Regions from separate parts of the Kitasatospora sp. NPDC001683 genome, predicted to be linked through region 1. Evidence: riboswitches for the same ligand, from Rfam matches in the RefSeq annotation. Region 1 holds a riboswitch; the other holds the start of a gene.
What was found. A riboswitch is a leader RNA that binds a small molecule or an ion and turns the genes downstream of it on or off. The one in region 1 is predicted to bind glycine.
Positions count from the first base shown of each region.

Region 1 (7,685 bases):
GTAGTTCGGGAACCGGGTCGCATTGCGGGCCAGCTCGCCGTCCGTGTCGGCGGCCTGCTGGTACGGGGAGCCGGCGCCCACCGCCCACACCTCGATCAGACTGGCGCCGTCGGGCGAGTCGTAGAACACCGCGCTGTCCTGCGTGCGGCGCTGCCAGCCGTCGGGGACGAGCAGGGTGAAGCCGCTCGGGTCCTGGACCGGTGTCAGGTGCGGCCCGGCGGGCGTGGATGTGGGCGTCGGGGTGAGGCTGGGGACGGGCGTGTCCGGGGGAGCCGGGGCGACGGAGACGGAGGTCCCGGTCGGGGCGGGCGACGCCGACTCCGACACCGTCGGTGAGGCCGGGCCGGAGGCCGCGGTGACCGGCCGGTCGCGCCCGCCGTCCCGGTTCAGCAGGTACCACCCGCCGCCCGCGAGCAGGCCGGCCAGCGCCCCGGCGACCACCGCGACCAGCACCCGCCGGGACCGCGGCCGCGCCGACGGCCGTTGCGGCGGCGGGCCGTACGGCGGCCGGGGCCCGAGCAGCGGCGGTGCCAGCGGCGGTGGCACGGGCGGCGGTGGTACGGGCGGCTGCCCCGCCTGCGGTCGGTACGGCTCCGGCGGTTGGAACGACATCCGCCTCCCCCTCTGGCGTGGCCCGGGTGGCCAACTCGACCGGATTATGGCGCCGGTGACGCCTCGTCGGCCAGTGGAAACGCACAAGCCCCGGGGTGGAGCGGGAGGCTCCACCCCGGGGCCCGGCCATCGGACCGCCGCGGTCAGTGCGCGACGATCAGCACTCGATGACGTTCACGGCGAGGCCGCCGCGCGAGGTCTCCTTGTACTTGATCTTCATGTCGGCCCCGGTCTCCTTCATCGTCTTGATCGCCTTGTCCAGCGAGACGTGGTGGCGCCCGTCGCCGCGCAGCGCCATCCGGGCCGCGGTGACGGCCTTGACCGACGCCATGCCGTTGCGCTCGATGCAGGGGATCTGGACCAGGCCGCCGACCGGGTCGCAGGTGAGGCCGAGGTTGTGCTCGATGCCGATCTCGGCGGCGTTCTCGACCTGCTCGGGGGTGCCGCCGAGGACCTCGGCGAGGCCGCCCGCGGCCATCGAGCAGGCGGAGCCGACCTCGCCCTGGCAGCCGACCTCGGCGCCGGAGATGGAGGCGTTCTCCTTGAAGAGCATGCCGATGGCGCCGGCCGCGAGCAGGAAGCGGACGATGCCGTCGTCGTCGGCGCCCGGGATGAAGTTCAGGTAGTAGTGCAGGGTGGCGGGGATGATCCCGGCCGCGCCGTTGGTGGGCGCGGTGACCACCCGGCGCCCGGAGGCGTTCTCCTCGTTGACCGCCATCGCGTAGAGGGTCACCCACTCCATCGCGTTGGCCGGGCCGATCCCCTCGGCGCGCAGCGCACGCGCCGCCGCGGCGGCCCGGCGGCGGACCTTCAGCCCGCCCGGCAGGATCCCCTCGCGGGTCATGCCGGCCCGCACGCACTCCTGCATCACGGACCAGATCTCCAGCAGCCCGGTCCGGATCTCCTCCTCGCTGCGCCAGGCCTTCTCGTTCTCCAGCATCAGGCCGGAGATCGACAGCCCGGTCTCCCGGGTGAGCCGCAGCAGCTCCTCGCCGGTGCGGAAGGGGTAGCGCAGCGCGGTGTCGTCGGGCTTGACCCGGTCCGCGCCGATCGCGTCCTCGTCCACGACGAAGCCGCCGCCGACCGAGTAGTAGGTCTTCTCCAGCAGCGTCGAGCCGTCCGCCGCGTACGCCCAGAGGGTCATGCCGTTGGCGTGGTACGGCAGCGAGCGGCGCCGGTGCAGGATCAGCTGGGTGTCGGGGTCGAAGTCGACGGGGTGCTCGCCGAGCAGGCTGAGCCGCTTCTCGGCGATGATCCGCTCGACGTCCTTGTCCGCCTGGTCGACGTCGACGGTGCGGGGCGAGTTGTTCTCCAGGCCCAGCAGGACGGCCTTCGGGGTGCCGTGGCCGTGGCCGGTGGCGCCCAGTGAGCCGTACAGCTCGGCGCGCACACCGGTGACCCGGTCCAGCAGGCCTTCGGAGCGCAGCCGGCGGGCGAACATCCGGGCCGCGCGCATCGGGCCGACGGTGTGGGAGCTCGACGGGCCGATGCCGATGGAGAAGAGGTCGAAGACGCTGATGGCCACGGGGGACGTCCTTGTCTGGTCTCGTGGAAGGACTTGCGGGCAGGGGGATGACACGGGACGGGGCACCGCGCGCACTGTCCAGTGTGCGCGGTGCCCCGGGGTCCCAGGTGCACCGGCGGGGTGAGGCCGGTCACCTCATCCCGAACGGGATCACTCCTGGCCGGCCAGGTTGGGGTAGAGCGGGTACTTCTCGGCCAGGGCGGTGACCCGGGCCTTCAGGGCGGCGGCGACGGTCTCGTCGAAGGCGGGCTTGAGCGCCTCGGCGATGATGTCGGCGACCTCGCGGAAGTCCTCGGCCTGGAAGCCGCGGGTGGCCAGGGCCGGGGTGCCGATGCGCAGGCCGGAGGTGACCATCGGCGGGCGCGGGTCGTTCGGGATGGCGTTGCGGTTGACGGTGATGCCGACCTCGTGCAGCCGGTCCTCGGCCTGCTGGCCGTCGAGCTGGCTGTTGCGCAGGTCGACCAGGACCAGGTGGACGTCGGTGCCGCCGGACAGCACGGAGGCGCCGGCTTCGGCGACGTCGGCCTGCAGCAGGCGCTCGGCGAGGATCCGGGCGCCCTCGAGGGTGCGCTGCTGGCGCTCCTTGAACTCCTCCGAGGCGGCGACCTTGAAGGCGACGGCCTTGCCCGCGATCACGTGCTCCAGCGGGCCGCCCTGCTGGCCGGGGAAGACCGCGGAGTTGATCTTCTTGGCGTACTCGGCCTTGGACAGGATGACGCCACCGCGCGGGCCGCCCAGGGTCTTGTGGGTGGTGGTGGTGACCACGTCCGCGTACGGCACCGGGTTCGGGTGCAGGCCCGCCGCCACCAGGCCGGCGAAGTGCGCCATGTCCACCATGAGCAGCGCGCCGACCTCGTCGGCGACCCGGCGGAACTCGGCGAAGTCCAGCTGGCGCGGGTAGGCGGACCAGCCGGCGATGATCAGCTTCGGCTGGTGCTCCTTGGCCAGGCGCTCGACCTCGGCCATGTCGACCTGGCCGGTCTTCTCGTCGACGTGGTACGCGACCACGTTGTAGAGCTTGCCGGAGAAGTTGATCTTCATGCCGTGGGTCAGGTGACCGCCGTGGGCCAGGTTCAGGCCCAGGATGGTGTCGCCCGGCTGGATCAGCGCGAACATCGCGGCGGCGTTGGCCTGCGCGCCGGAGTGCGGCTGGACGTTGGCGTGCTCGGCGCCGAACAGGGCCTTGATGCGGTCGATCGCGATCTGCTCGACCACGTCGACGTGCTCGCAACCGCCGTAGTAGCGGCGGCCGGGGTAGCCCTCGGCGTACTTGTTGGTGAGCACCGAGCCCTGGGCCTCCATGACCGCCACCGGGGCGAAGTTCTCGGAGGCGATCATCTCCAGGGTGGTCTGCTGGCGGTGCAGCTCGGCGTCGACCGCGGCGGCGATCTCCGGGTCGAGGGCGTGCAGGGACTGGTTGAGAACCGTCATGGTGGGGTCTTCCCGGGAGGAGGAGAGCTGAGGGACGGTGGGGGCGGGCCGGCGTGCGCGCGGCCCGCCCGGTGCCGGGCTGGTCAGCCGGCGTGGGTGAGCGCGTCGTACTCGTCGGCGCTGAGCAGCTCGTCGGTCGACTCGACCCGGACCTTGAACAGCCAGCCGGCCTCGAAGGGGGCGCTGTTGACCAGGCCGTTGTCGTCCAGGACGTCCTGGTTGACCTCGGTGACCTCGCCGGTCACCGGGGAGTACAGGTCGCTGACCGACTTGGTCGACTCCAGCTCGCCGCAGGTCTCGCCGGCGGTCACGGTGTCGCCGACCTCGGGCAGCTGCACGTAGACGATGTCACCGAGGGCATCGGCGGCGTGCTTGGTGATGCCGACCGTGGAAATGCCGTCCACGGCGGCGGTCAGCCACTCGTGCTCCTTGGTGTACTGCAGGTGCTGGGGGTTGCTCATGGCGTCATTCTCCAGGATGGGAAGCGGGTACGACGCAGCGGGCCGCCGCACGGACGGCTCCGACGTGCGTGTATGGGAAATCGAGGGGGCTGCGACGGCCTCAGCGGGCGCGCTTGTAGAACGGCAGCGCGACGACCTGAACGGGCTCGTGCTTGCCGCGCACGTCCACCGCGACGGTGGTGCCGGGCGCGGCGTGGGCCGCGTCCACGTAGGCCATCGCGATCGGCTTGCCCAGGGTCGGGGACGGCGCGCCCGAGGTGATCCGGCCGATCGGGGCGCCGTCGGTGGAGACCACCGTGTACTCGGCGCGCGGCACGCGCTTGCCCTCGGAGACCAGGCCGACCAGCACCTTCGGCGGGTTGCTCTCGGCCGCGGCGGCGGCCTGCTCCAGCGCCTTGCGGCCGACGAAGGCGCCCTCGTTGGTGGTCTTGTCGAAGCGGACGACCCGGCCCAGGCCGGCGTCGAACGGGGTCAGGTCGGTGGACAGCTCGTGCCCGTACAGCGGCATGCCCGCCTCCAGGCGCAGCGTGTCGCGGCAGGACAGGCCGCACGGGACCAGGCCGTGGCCCTCGCCGGCGGCGGTCAGCGCCTGCCAGATCGGCTCGGCGTCGACCGGGTGGCAGAAGATCTCGAAGCCGTCCTCGCCGGTGTAGCCGGTGCGGGCCAGCAGCACGTCCTTGCCGGCCACCTTGGCCGGGAGGATCGCGTAGTACTTCAGGCCGGGCAGGTCGGCGTCGGTGGTCTCCGCCAGGATGCCGGTGGCCTCCGGGCCCTGGACGGCGATCAGCGCGTAGGTGTCGCGGTCGTCGGTGACGACGGCGTCGAAGCCCTTGGCGCGGGCGATCAGCTCGTCCAGCACCAGCTGGGCGTTGGAGGCGTTGGCGACCACCAGGAAGGCGTCCTCGCGCAGGCGGTAGACGATCAGGTCGTCCAGGATGCCGCCGTCCTCGGCGCAGATCATGGTGTAGCGGGCGCGCAGCACGCCGAGCGCGGAGACGAAGCCGACCAGCGCGTGGTCCAGCATCTCGCCGGCCTGCGGGCCGGTGACGGTGATCTCGCCCATGTGCGAGAGGTCGAACAGGCCGGCCTTGGTGCGGACGGCGAGGTGCTCCTCGCGCTCGCTGCCGTAGCGCAGCGGCATGTCCCAGCCGGCGAAGTCGGTCATGGTCGCGCCGAGGGCGCGGTGCAGCGCGTCGAGCGCGGTGAGGCGGAGGGACGACATGGCCAGGAACTCCTCGGTCGGGGCACTCAGGGGTGCGCGCGCCGGAACCGGACCCGCTCGGGACCGACCCTGCGCGCGGGCATGCGGCGGCGTGGGTCTCCCCATCTGTCGTCGAACCTGAGAGCTTCACCGCCCACCTGCCCGAAGCTGTTTCCAGCTTGCGGGACAGCATGGCGGCTTGCACCGTGGGTGGGCGCGCGACAGGGCCGTGCGCCGCTTTCCAGATGTGCCTAACCCGCGCGGTAGGGGGGCCTGAGAGATTCCGGGGAGGACTTGCTCCTTCGGCGCCGGCTGTGCCCCCTGAGGGGCACTCCGGGCTCTCCCGCGCGGGTTCGAGCGGCCGGTGTGGAGTTGTGGGGGCCCGCGGCGCATGCCGTCGGACGCGCACATCATGGCACGTCCGCGCGGAGGAGGGGAGGGGGGACCCGGTCACACGGTGCGGCGGACCCGGTCACACGACGTGCGTTCGAAGCCGAGCCCTAGAATCTGCCCGTCGGCACAGCAGTGGGCGGCCGACCGGCAGAGGGCGGTTCAGGCGCGCATGGGGTACCCGGTGGAGCAGCAGCAGGGGTGGGGCGGGCCGGAGTCGGCGCCGTCGGGCGGTGCGTGGCCGGCGAACGAGCTGGAGCAGGTGCTGACGGCCGCGCTGGGCGACCCGGGGGCGACCCCGCGGGTGATCGAGGTGCTGGCCCGCAGCCAGGTGTGGATCCCGCTGCCGGCCGGGGGCGACCCGAACGGGCAGTCGCTGGACCTGCCGACCGTCGAGCTGGCGGGGGCCCCCTACGTACCGGTGTTCTCATCGCAGGAGGTGTTCCTGCAACAGGCGCCGGGGATGGCCTTCGCGATCGCCCCGGCCTGGGAGTTCGCCCGCGGGCTGCCGCTGGGCGTGGGCATCGCGGTCAACCCGGAGGCGGCGGTGGGCATCCCGGTGCCGCCGCAGGGCGTGGCGGAGCTGCGCCGCGGGCCGCGGGACGACCGCTGGGAGCAGCAGCCGGACGCGCCGACCGGCGGCCGGGTGGCGCTGCGCGAGCCGGTGCCGGGTGAGGACCCGGAGCACTTCCTGGCCGCCTGCCGGGCCGAACTGTCGGCCCTGCCGGGGGTGTTGACCGCGCGCCGGGCGCTGGCCAGCATCGAGGGCGAGCCGACCGTGATGTTCGTGGGCGTCCAGCTGGACCCGGTGGCCCCGGCCGACCCGGGTGCGGTGAACGAGGCGCTCGGGCGGGCGCTGGGAACCGCGCCGCTGCCGGGTGGCGTCCACCTCGTGCTGCTCGACCTCGCCGACGACCCGGTGGTCGAGTGGCTGCTGACCCAGGTCATGCCCTTCCACACGCGGGCGTGAGCGGGGATCCTTCGTAGGCACGTCGCCGTGGCGGTGGCCGGTGCCGCGCCATAGGGTGCGTGCAGGCGGCTGACGGGCCGGCGGGTTCAGGAAAGAGGCGCGGCGAGGTGGGCGCATGAGTGCGGTAACGGGAGCGGGCGGGGCGCCGGGGCCCTGGGGCCAGGCACCGGCCGGGCGCCCGGGCGCGGATCCGGGCGCGTTGGAGCAGGCCCTGCGCGAGGTCGCGCCGGAGCGCTGGGACGCGTACGAGCGACTGCTGCACGCGCTGGCCGAGGGCCAGGTCTGGATGCTGCTGTGGCACGGCAGCCCGGGCAGTCCGGACGCCCAGTACGGGAACATGGAGATCAGCGGCCACGGCTACGCGCCGGCCGTCACCTCGCCCGAGCAGTTGACGGCCTCCGGCTGGGCCCGGGCCCACGAGGTCATCTCCGGGCGGGAGATTGCCGCCTCGCTGTACCGCACCCGCTGGGGCCTGTGGCTCAACCCGCACGCGCCGGGCGGCGGGGTCGGGGTGCCGTGGGCGGACCTGCGGCGGATCGCCGCGGGCCTGGACCGGCTGCCGGCCGGCCCCTTGAAGCTGAGCGAGCCGCAGGTGAACGCCCAGCAGTTCTTCGCGCTGCTGGAGCGGCAGGCGGGCGAGGTGCGCGCGGTCCGGGCGCTGCGCCGGGCCTGGGTGCAGCCGTCGGTGGGGGAGCCGTACCTGGCGATCGGCCTGGACCTGTACGAGAGTTCGCCGCCGGCGGTGGAGGCGGTGCGGGCGCTGATGCAGCGGGCGATCGCGGTGGCCCCGGAGGGGCTCGCGGTGTCCACGGTGGCGATGTCGGACGAGTACGACCCGGTGGCGCTGTGGATGCGCGCCAACGCGCGGCCGTTCTTCGACCGGGAGGCCGGTCGCCCGCCGACCGGCCCGTACCCGCCGGTGCCGCCGCCGTACCCGGGGCAGTCGATGCCGGGGCAGCCGATCCCCGGGCAGTCGATGCCGGGCTATGCCTACGGCACCCAGCCGCCGGCGCCGGGTTGGGGCCGGCAACCTCAGCAGCCCCAGCGGCCGTGGCCCGGATACCCGGGCCGCTGATTGCCGAACCCGTTGTTGTG
Region 1 is NZ_JBSFGK010000041.1:15,266-22,950, forward strand. It holds gene ACWCYO_RS22165 (hypothetical protein) at 1-546, opposite strand, end outside; gene ACWCYO_RS22170 (L-serine ammonia-lyase) at 770-2,137, opposite strand; gene glyA (serine hydroxymethyltransferase) at 2,288-3,568, opposite strand; gene gcvH (glycine cleavage system protein GcvH) at 3,652-4,029, opposite strand; gene gcvT (glycine cleavage system aminomethyltransferase GcvT) at 4,130-5,251, opposite strand; glycine riboswitch at 5,482-5,586, opposite strand; gene ACWCYO_RS22190 (enhanced serine sensitivity protein SseB C-terminal domain-containing protein) at 5,793-6,590, shown strand; gene ACWCYO_RS22195 (enhanced serine sensitivity protein SseB C-terminal domain-containing protein) at 6,706-7,665, shown strand.

Region 2 (7,685 bases), on a different contig from region 1:
GGTGATCAGGTCAGGGGGCGCAGACTCGACCGGGAGCCGTTGGCGATCGGTTCGGCCGCCGAGCCGGGCGGGGTGGTGGCGGTGGGGGTGCTGTCGTGGACCTCGACGTGTTCGCGGCGGAGTTCGTCCCGGACCACCTCCTCCGCGGTGTAGCGCTCGACCACCAGGCGGACCCGCTCGATCGGGACGAGGTACTTGCGGACCACCGGTCGTTCCTCACGGAGGGCGACCTCCTCCACCGTCTCGGCGATCTCCTTCTCGGTGAGGGAGACGCGCTCGGCGTCGTTGACCGGCACCCGCTCCACCCGGACCCGTTCGCGGCGCACCGAGACGCGGCGCTCGACCTGCTCGCTGGTCACGTACTTGCGCAGCTTCGCGGTGCCCACGACGTGCCACTCGGAGGTGATGTCCAGCCGCTCCTCCCGGCAGGTGATCTCGACCGGGCCGGTGGGTGTCGAGGCGGCGGCGGTGCCGGCCGGGGCGGGGGCGGTCGTGGCCGGGGCGGGGGTGGTCGGGGCGGGGGCGGTTGTGGTCGGGGCGGGGGCGGGGGCGGGGGCGGTTGTGGTCGGGGCGGGGGTGGTCGGGGCGGGGGCGGTCGTGGCCGGGGCCGGGGCGGGTCGGCGATTCAGCTCGACGGTGGGTGTGGGGGACGGGGTGCCCGCGGTCGCCGTGTTGCCCGTGGCGGCGGGTGTGGGGGTGTTGGGGGTCCGCACGTTGGCCTCCGTGGCGGGGTCGGGGCTGGTGGCGGTGGTGGTCGTCGCCGGGCGGGGTTCGGGGGAGCGGAAGGCGGGCGGCTTGGTGGCTGCGGCGGCCGACGTGCTGCCGAAGTCGAGGTCGGGCTGGGTGGCCCGGCCGGGCTCCCCGGAGGCCGGGCGGCCGTCCGCCGGGGTGTCGAGGCCGTAGTAGCGGTAGAGCTGGAGCTCCTGGGCGGGCGACAGGTGTTGGCCCACGCCGAAGTCCGGCGAGTCCTTGACCAGCGACTTGTCGTAGGGCACCCGGAGTTCGTCGCCGGAGAACTCGCTCGTGGTGAGCGGGACGAAGGCGTCCCGGCCGAAGATGCCGGTCCGGACGGCCGCCCACTCCGGCTGCCCGGTGGCGTCGTCCAGGTACACCTCGTCGACCGTGCCGATCTTGTCTCCGTTGCGGTCCACCGCCTTGTGGCCGATGAGGTCGCGGGGGTCGATGTCGGTCTGCACGCTTTCCTCCAGTGCGCTGCGCCTGCGGAACTCCCGCAGATCGGCGGCCGGAGCACCCGTTCCGGGCGCCACTTCACACCAAAAGGCATGAATCGGACGGACGCGACCGGGGTGCGGCCGGACGGGTCCGCGCTGGGCCGTCCGGGGGACGCGCGTAGATCTCGAGTGACCGGACACACCCGTGATCGGAAGGCCTCCCGCTGGTACCCTGGGCGGCGACCGCCGAGCCCGCTCGGGAGAGTCCCCGACGGCGAAAACCGCTGGTCGGGGCGCCGAAGGAGCAACTCCTCCCCGGAATCTCTCAGGCATCCGTACCGTGCGGGATAGGTCACTCTGGAAAGCAGGGCAGGGGCGTCGGCGCGGGAGCCGGCGATCACCACCCTCACCGACGGTGCAAGCCGACGGAGCGCCACAGCGCGACGTGCGGGCGAAGCTCTCAGGTCCCGATGACAGAGGGGGAGGCCTTTCGGGTCCGCCCGCCCCAGGCCGGTCCGCTGTCCGCAGCGGGGTTGGCCGGCCGGCGTGCGCACCCCCGCCGGTCCGTGACCAGGAGGCCTCGACCACCATGAACGCCCAGCCGAACGCGGGACGCCCCACCGGCGCCTCGACCCTCACCGAGCTTGAGCTGGCCAGCCCCTTCGAGAACCGCCACATCGGCCCCGACGCCGCCGCGCAGGAGAAGATGCTGGCGTCCGTCGGTTACGGCTCGCTGGACGAGCTCGCCGCCACCGCCGTTCCCGAGGCCATCCGCTCCATCACCGCCCTGGACCTGCCCGCCGGCCGCAGCGAGGCCCAGGTCCTCGCCGAGCTGCGCGAGCTGGCCGGCCGCAACCAGGTGCTCCAGCCGATGATCGGCCTGGGCTACTACGGCACCTTCACCCCGCCGGTGATCCTGCGCAACGTCATGGAGAACCCGGCCTGGTACACCGCCTACACCCCGTACCAGCCGGAGATCTCGCAGGGCCGCCTGGAGGCGCTGCTCAACTTCCAGACCCTGGTCTCCGACCTGACCGGCCTGCCCACCTCCGGCTCCTCGCTGCTGGACGAGGGCACCGCGGCCGCCGAGGCGATGGCGCTGGCCCGCCGCGTCACCAAGGTCAAGGGCGGCGTCTTCCTGGTCGACGCCGAGACCCTGCCGCAGACCGTCGCGGTGATCAACACCCGCGCCGTGCCGACCGGTGTCGAGGTCGTCGTCGCCGACCTGTCCGAGGGCATCCCGGCCGAGATCGCCGAGCGCGGAGTCTTCGGCGTGCTGCTGCAGTACCCGGGCGCCACCGGTGTGGTCCGCGACCTCGCCCCGGTGATCGAGCAGGCGCACGGGCTGGGCGCGATCGTCGCCGTCGCCGCCGACCTGCTGGCGCTCACCCTGCTCAAGTCCCCGGGCTCGCTGGGTGCCGACATCGCCTGCGGCACCTCGCAGCGCTTCGGCGTGCCGATGGGCTTCGGCGGCCCGCACGCAGGCTACCTGTCGGTGCGCGCCGAGTACGCCCGCTCGCTGCCCGGCCGCCTGGTCGGCGTCTCCGTCGACGCCGACGGCAACCGCGCCTACCGCCTGGCGCTGCAGACCCGCGAGCAGCACATCCGCCGCGAGAAGGCCACCAGCAACATCTGCACCGCCCAGGTGCTGCTCGCCGTGATGGCCTCGATGTACGCCGTCTACCACGGCCCGGACGGCCTGGCCGACATCGCCCGCCGCACCCACCGCTATGCCGCCGCCCTCGCCGAGGGCCTGCGGGCCGGCGGCGTCGAGCTGCTGCACGGCGAGTTCTTCGACACCGTCACCGCCGTCGTCCCGGGCCGCGCCGCCGAGATCGCCGCCGCCGCCCGCGCCAACGGCATCAACCTGTACCAGGACGGCGCGGACCGGATCTCGGTCTCCACCGACGAGACCACCACCCGCGAGCACCTGGCCGGCGTCTGGGCCGCGTTCGGCGTCCCCGCGGTCGAGGTCGCCGAGGCCGCCGACGCGCTGCCGGCCGCTCTGCTGCGCGAGGACGAGTACCTGACCCACCCGGTCTTCCACAGCCACCGCTCGGAGACCGCCATGCTGCGCTACCTGCGCCGCCTGTCGGACCGGGACTACGCGCTGGACCGCGGCATGATCCCGCTGGGCTCCTGCACCATGAAGCTCAACGCCACCACCGAGATGGAGGCGGTGACCTGGCCGGAGTTCGGCCAGCTGCACCCCTTCGCGCCGGTCGACCAGGCCGCGGGCTACCTGACCCTGATCCGCCAGCTGGAGCAGCAGCTGGTCGAGGTCACCGGCTACGACGCCGTCTCGATCCAGCCGAACGCCGGCTCCCAGGGCGAGCTGGCCGGTCTGCTGGCCGTCCGCGCCTACCACCACGCCAACGGCGACGCCCAGCGCGACGTCTGCCTGATCCCGTCCTCGGCGCACGGCACCAACGCCGCCTCCGCGGTGATGGCCGGCATGCGCGTCGTCGTGGTGAAGACCCTGGTCGACGGCGACGTGGACGTCGAGGACCTCAAGGCCAAGATCGAGCAGCACCGCGACAACCTCGCCGTGCTGATGGTCACCTACCCGTCGACCCACGGCGTGTACGAGACCCAGATCACCGACATCTGCGCCCTGGTGCACGAGGCCGGCGGTCAGGTCTACGTGGACGGCGCCAACCTGAACGCGCTGGTCGGCCTCGCCAAGCCGGGCAAGTTCGGCGCGGACGTCTCGCACCTGAACCTGCACAAGACCTTCTGCATCCCGCACGGCGGCGGCGGCCCGGGCGTCGGCCCGGTCGCGGTGCGCGCCCACCTGGCGCCGTACCTGCCGAACCACCCGCTGCAGGAGGAGGCCGGCCCGGCCACCGGCGTCGGCCCGATCTCGGCCGCGCCGTGGGGCTCGGCGGCGATCCTGCCGATCTCCTGGGCGTACGTCCGGCTGATGGGCGGCGAGGGCCTCAAGCACGCGACCCAGGTCGCGGTGCTGAACGCCAACTACATCGCCAAGCGGCTGGCCCCGCACTTCCCGGTGCTCTACACCGGCCCGGGCGGGCTGGTCGCGCACGAGTGCATCATCGACCTGCGCCCGCTGACCAAGGAGACGGGCGTGACGGTGGACGACATCGCCAAGCGCCTGATCGACTACGGCTTCCACGCGCCGACGATGTCCTTCCCGGTGGCCGGCACGCTGATGATCGAGCCGACCGAGTCCGAGGACCTGCACGAGATCGACCGGTTCTGCGACGCGATGATCGAGATCCGCGGCGAGATCGACAAGGTCGGCTCGGGCGAGTGGGCGGCCGACGACAACCCGCTGCGCAACGCCCCGCACACCGCCGCCGCGCTGGCCGGTGACTGGGCGCACGGCTACTCGCGGCAGGAGGCGGTCTTCCCGGCGGGCGTGAACCCGGCGGACAAGTACTGGCCGCCGGTGAGCCGGATCGACGGCGCGTACGGCGACCGCAACCTGGTCTGCTCCTGCCCGCCGCTGGACGAGTACGGCGTCTGATCCCGATCGGACGGGCAAAGGGCAGGGCTCCGGCGGAACGATTCCGCTGGGGCCCTGCCCTTTGCGTCGCGCTTCGTGTCGTCAGGGGCGGCGGCTGCCCCGCGGGGCGGTCCCGGGGCCGTACGGTTCCGGCCGTACGGGTCGGGGCCGCGCGGGCTCAGGCCGCGTGGGCGACCGAGCGGCGCGGGGCGATCACCCGGCCGTCGGGCAGCAGCTCTCCGGTGTCCTCGAACAGGACGACGCCGTTGCAGAGCAGGCTCCAGCCCTGCTCCGGGTGGCAGGCCACCGGCACGGCCGCCTCGCGGTCCTCGGACTCGGCCGTCGGGCACTCAGGACGGTGCTGGCACATACGCGTACCCTCGCTTCGCTCTGCGATCCTCCCCGTGGTGCGGTCCCCGGAGGTCGAGCCGTCCGGAGCCGCCGCGGTGGTCGGATCCTGTCCGCGCGCCGACCAGGTGTGGAGCGGCGCTCAAGTGGGTAGGACAGGTGGTCCTTCCACGCTGGTTCCCAGTGTCGGCATCCGCGGACCCGCGCGCAGCGATTTCGTGACATGCGCCACAACTCCCGGGTAGAGATCACCCGTTCAGGTGGGGCCCGGCGGAAATCGCGCACCGGTGGGTCAGCCGGGGCATGGTCCGGTGGGGCCATGGCGGGTGACCCGTCCGGGTGGTGGCCGTTCGGGTGAGGCCGTCAGGGGGCGTCGGAGGATCGGGGGGTCGGGGCGTCGGGACGCACGGCGAAGGGCCGCCGGGCGTGCTGCCCGGCGGCGGGTGGGGATTTCGGCTTTTCGTGGGTGCCGTGGGTGCCGTCGGTTCCGTCGGATCAGGAGGAGCCGAGCAGCAGTGGTGGTCCGGCGAGCGGTGTGCGGGCGAGCAGCGGGAGCAGCTCGGCGGCCGGGTAGGCGCGGTGCGCGGTGACCCCGAGCGGGGCCGGGGCCAGCGGGATCAGCAGGTCGGCGGACGGGCCGGTGTCGGGGCTGTGCAGCCAGAGCGCGGTGGCGTACTGGCCCGGGAAGGTGAGCAGTCGGGGCTGGCAGCGGGAGCGGGAGCCCTGGGCGAGCTGCCAGGCCTCGCGCAGCGCCCGGACGGTGGAGGAGAGGTACGGGCCGGCGGTGAAGTGGGAGAAGGTGTGGCCCTCCGGGCCCTGCACCACCTCGGCGGCGGCGGCCACCTCGGGGCCGTCCTTGATCAGGAAGCGCCAGCCGGTCCGGCGGGCGGCGGGCAGCTCGGGATGGGGGCCGTCCAGGACGTGCACCGCGAGCGGGTGCGCGGGGAGCAGTGGACCGGTCGGGTGACGCAGCGCTGCGGCGGCGGGCTGGCGCAGCGCGGTCTCCGAGTCGAGCGCGCCCAGGACGGCTCGCAGGGCGCTCGGCGGGGGCTGGGGGGTCTGCAGGGTCATGGCGGGGTCCGCCTCTCCAAGCGAGATCGGCGTGCGAGTGCGGCATACCGGCGCGGCGCGGTGCGTCGACGGTGACGGGGCCCGGCCTTGTCCGGTTGTGCAGGATCGCGGCGCCGGCGCGGTCGCCATCCCCGACGGGGGGCCGCGGGGGCGGGAACGGACCGGCCGGAGCGCAGTGCGAACTCAGCGAACTCATCGAACAAATGCGCAGGGTGATCTGTTTATCACAGGCCGTGGTGTCGGGCAAGTCTGCAGATGGTCTGAATCTCCGTCAGTTGCCTTGCATTGCAAGCCAGTACAAGCATTCGGGTATCGATCTTCGAGGTGGGCATGATGCTGGCACGGTCGACCGGCCGGGTGTCTCAGGAGGAGGGGACCGTGGGCGAGAAGGTCGTGGCGACTCGGGCGGATCTCGCGGACCGGCAGCAGTACCGGCTCAAGCTCCAGGCCTGCCTGGACGCGCTCGGGCGGATGCTGCGCGAGGACCGCTTCGACCGGCCGCGGGCGGTGATGGGCCTGGAGATCGAGCTCAACCTGGCCGACGAGCAGGGCCTGCCGGTGATGCGCAACGCCCAGGTGCTGAGCGCGATCGGCTCCAGCGACTTCCAGACCGAGCTCGGCCAGTTCAACATCGAGGTCAACATCGTGCCGCACCGGCTGTGCGGGCACGTCTTCGAGGAACTGCGCGAGGAGATCGACACCGGACTGCGCTACGCCGACCGGCAGGCGGCCGAGGCCGGCGCCCGGATCGTCATGGTGGGCATCCTGCCGACCCTGGAGAACGACCACACCGGGCTCGACGCGATGAGCCACAACCAGCGGTACAGCCTGCTCAGCGACCAGATCCTGGCCGCCCGGGGGGAGGACATCGCGCTGGACATCGAGGGCGTCGAGCACCTCCAGCTGGAGTCGATCACCATGGTGGCCGAGGCCGCCGCGACCTCGCTGCAGCTGCACCTCCAGGTGACCCCGGAGCGGTTCTCCTCGGTGTGGAACGCCGCCCAGGCGATCTGCGGGCCGCAGCTCGCGCTCGGCGCCAACTCCCCGTTCCTGTTCGGACGGGAGCTGTGGCGGGAGACCCGTCCGGTGCTCTTCCAGCAGGCCTGTGACACCCGTTCGGCGGAGCTCAAGGCCCAGGGCGTGCGCCCGATCACCTGGTTCGGCGAGCGCTGGGTGGACTCGGCGTACGACCTGTTCGAGGAGAACCTGCGCTACTTCCCGGCGCTGCTGCCGATCTGCGACGACGAGGACCCGCTGAAGGTGCTGGCCTCCGGCGGCGCGCCCCGGCTCGCCGAGATGCGGCTGCACAACGGCACCATCTACCGCTGGAACCGGCCGGTGTACGACGTCGCCGGCGGGGTCCCGCACCTGCGGGTGGAGAACCGGGCGCTGCCGGCCGGGCCGACGGTGGCCGACACGCTGGCCAACGCCGCCTTCTACTACGGGCTGGTGCGGGTGCTCGCCGAGCAGCCCCGGCCGGTCTGGACCCGGCTGCCGTTCGAGCGGGCGGACGAGAACTTCCGGCAGGGCGCCCGGTACGGCATCGACGCCGTGTTCCAGTGGCCGCGCCCGGGCCGGGCGGGCCGCGGCGGCGGACTGCAGACCGTCTCGGCGGTCGACCTGGT
Region 2 is NZ_JBSFGK010000017.1:95,592-103,276, reverse strand. It holds partial or broken gene ACWCYO_RS12300 (DUF2382 domain-containing protein) at 6-422, opposite strand; partial or broken gene ACWCYO_RS12295 (PRC-barrel domain-containing protein) at 822-1,196, opposite strand; glycine riboswitch at 1,420-1,523, shown strand; gene gcvP (aminomethyl-transferring glycine dehydrogenase) at 1,762-4,662, shown strand; gene ACWCYO_RS12285 (DUF5999 family protein) at 4,820-5,011, opposite strand; gene ACWCYO_RS12280 (hypothetical protein) at 5,485-6,060, opposite strand; gene ACWCYO_RS12275 (glutamate--cysteine ligase) at 6,439-7,685, shown strand, end outside.
Region 2: linked by a shared signal. The riboswitch ahead of gcvP (aminomethyl-transferring glycine dehydrogenase) and the one ahead of gcvT (glycine cleavage system aminomethyltransferase GcvT) in region 1 are both predicted to bind glycine.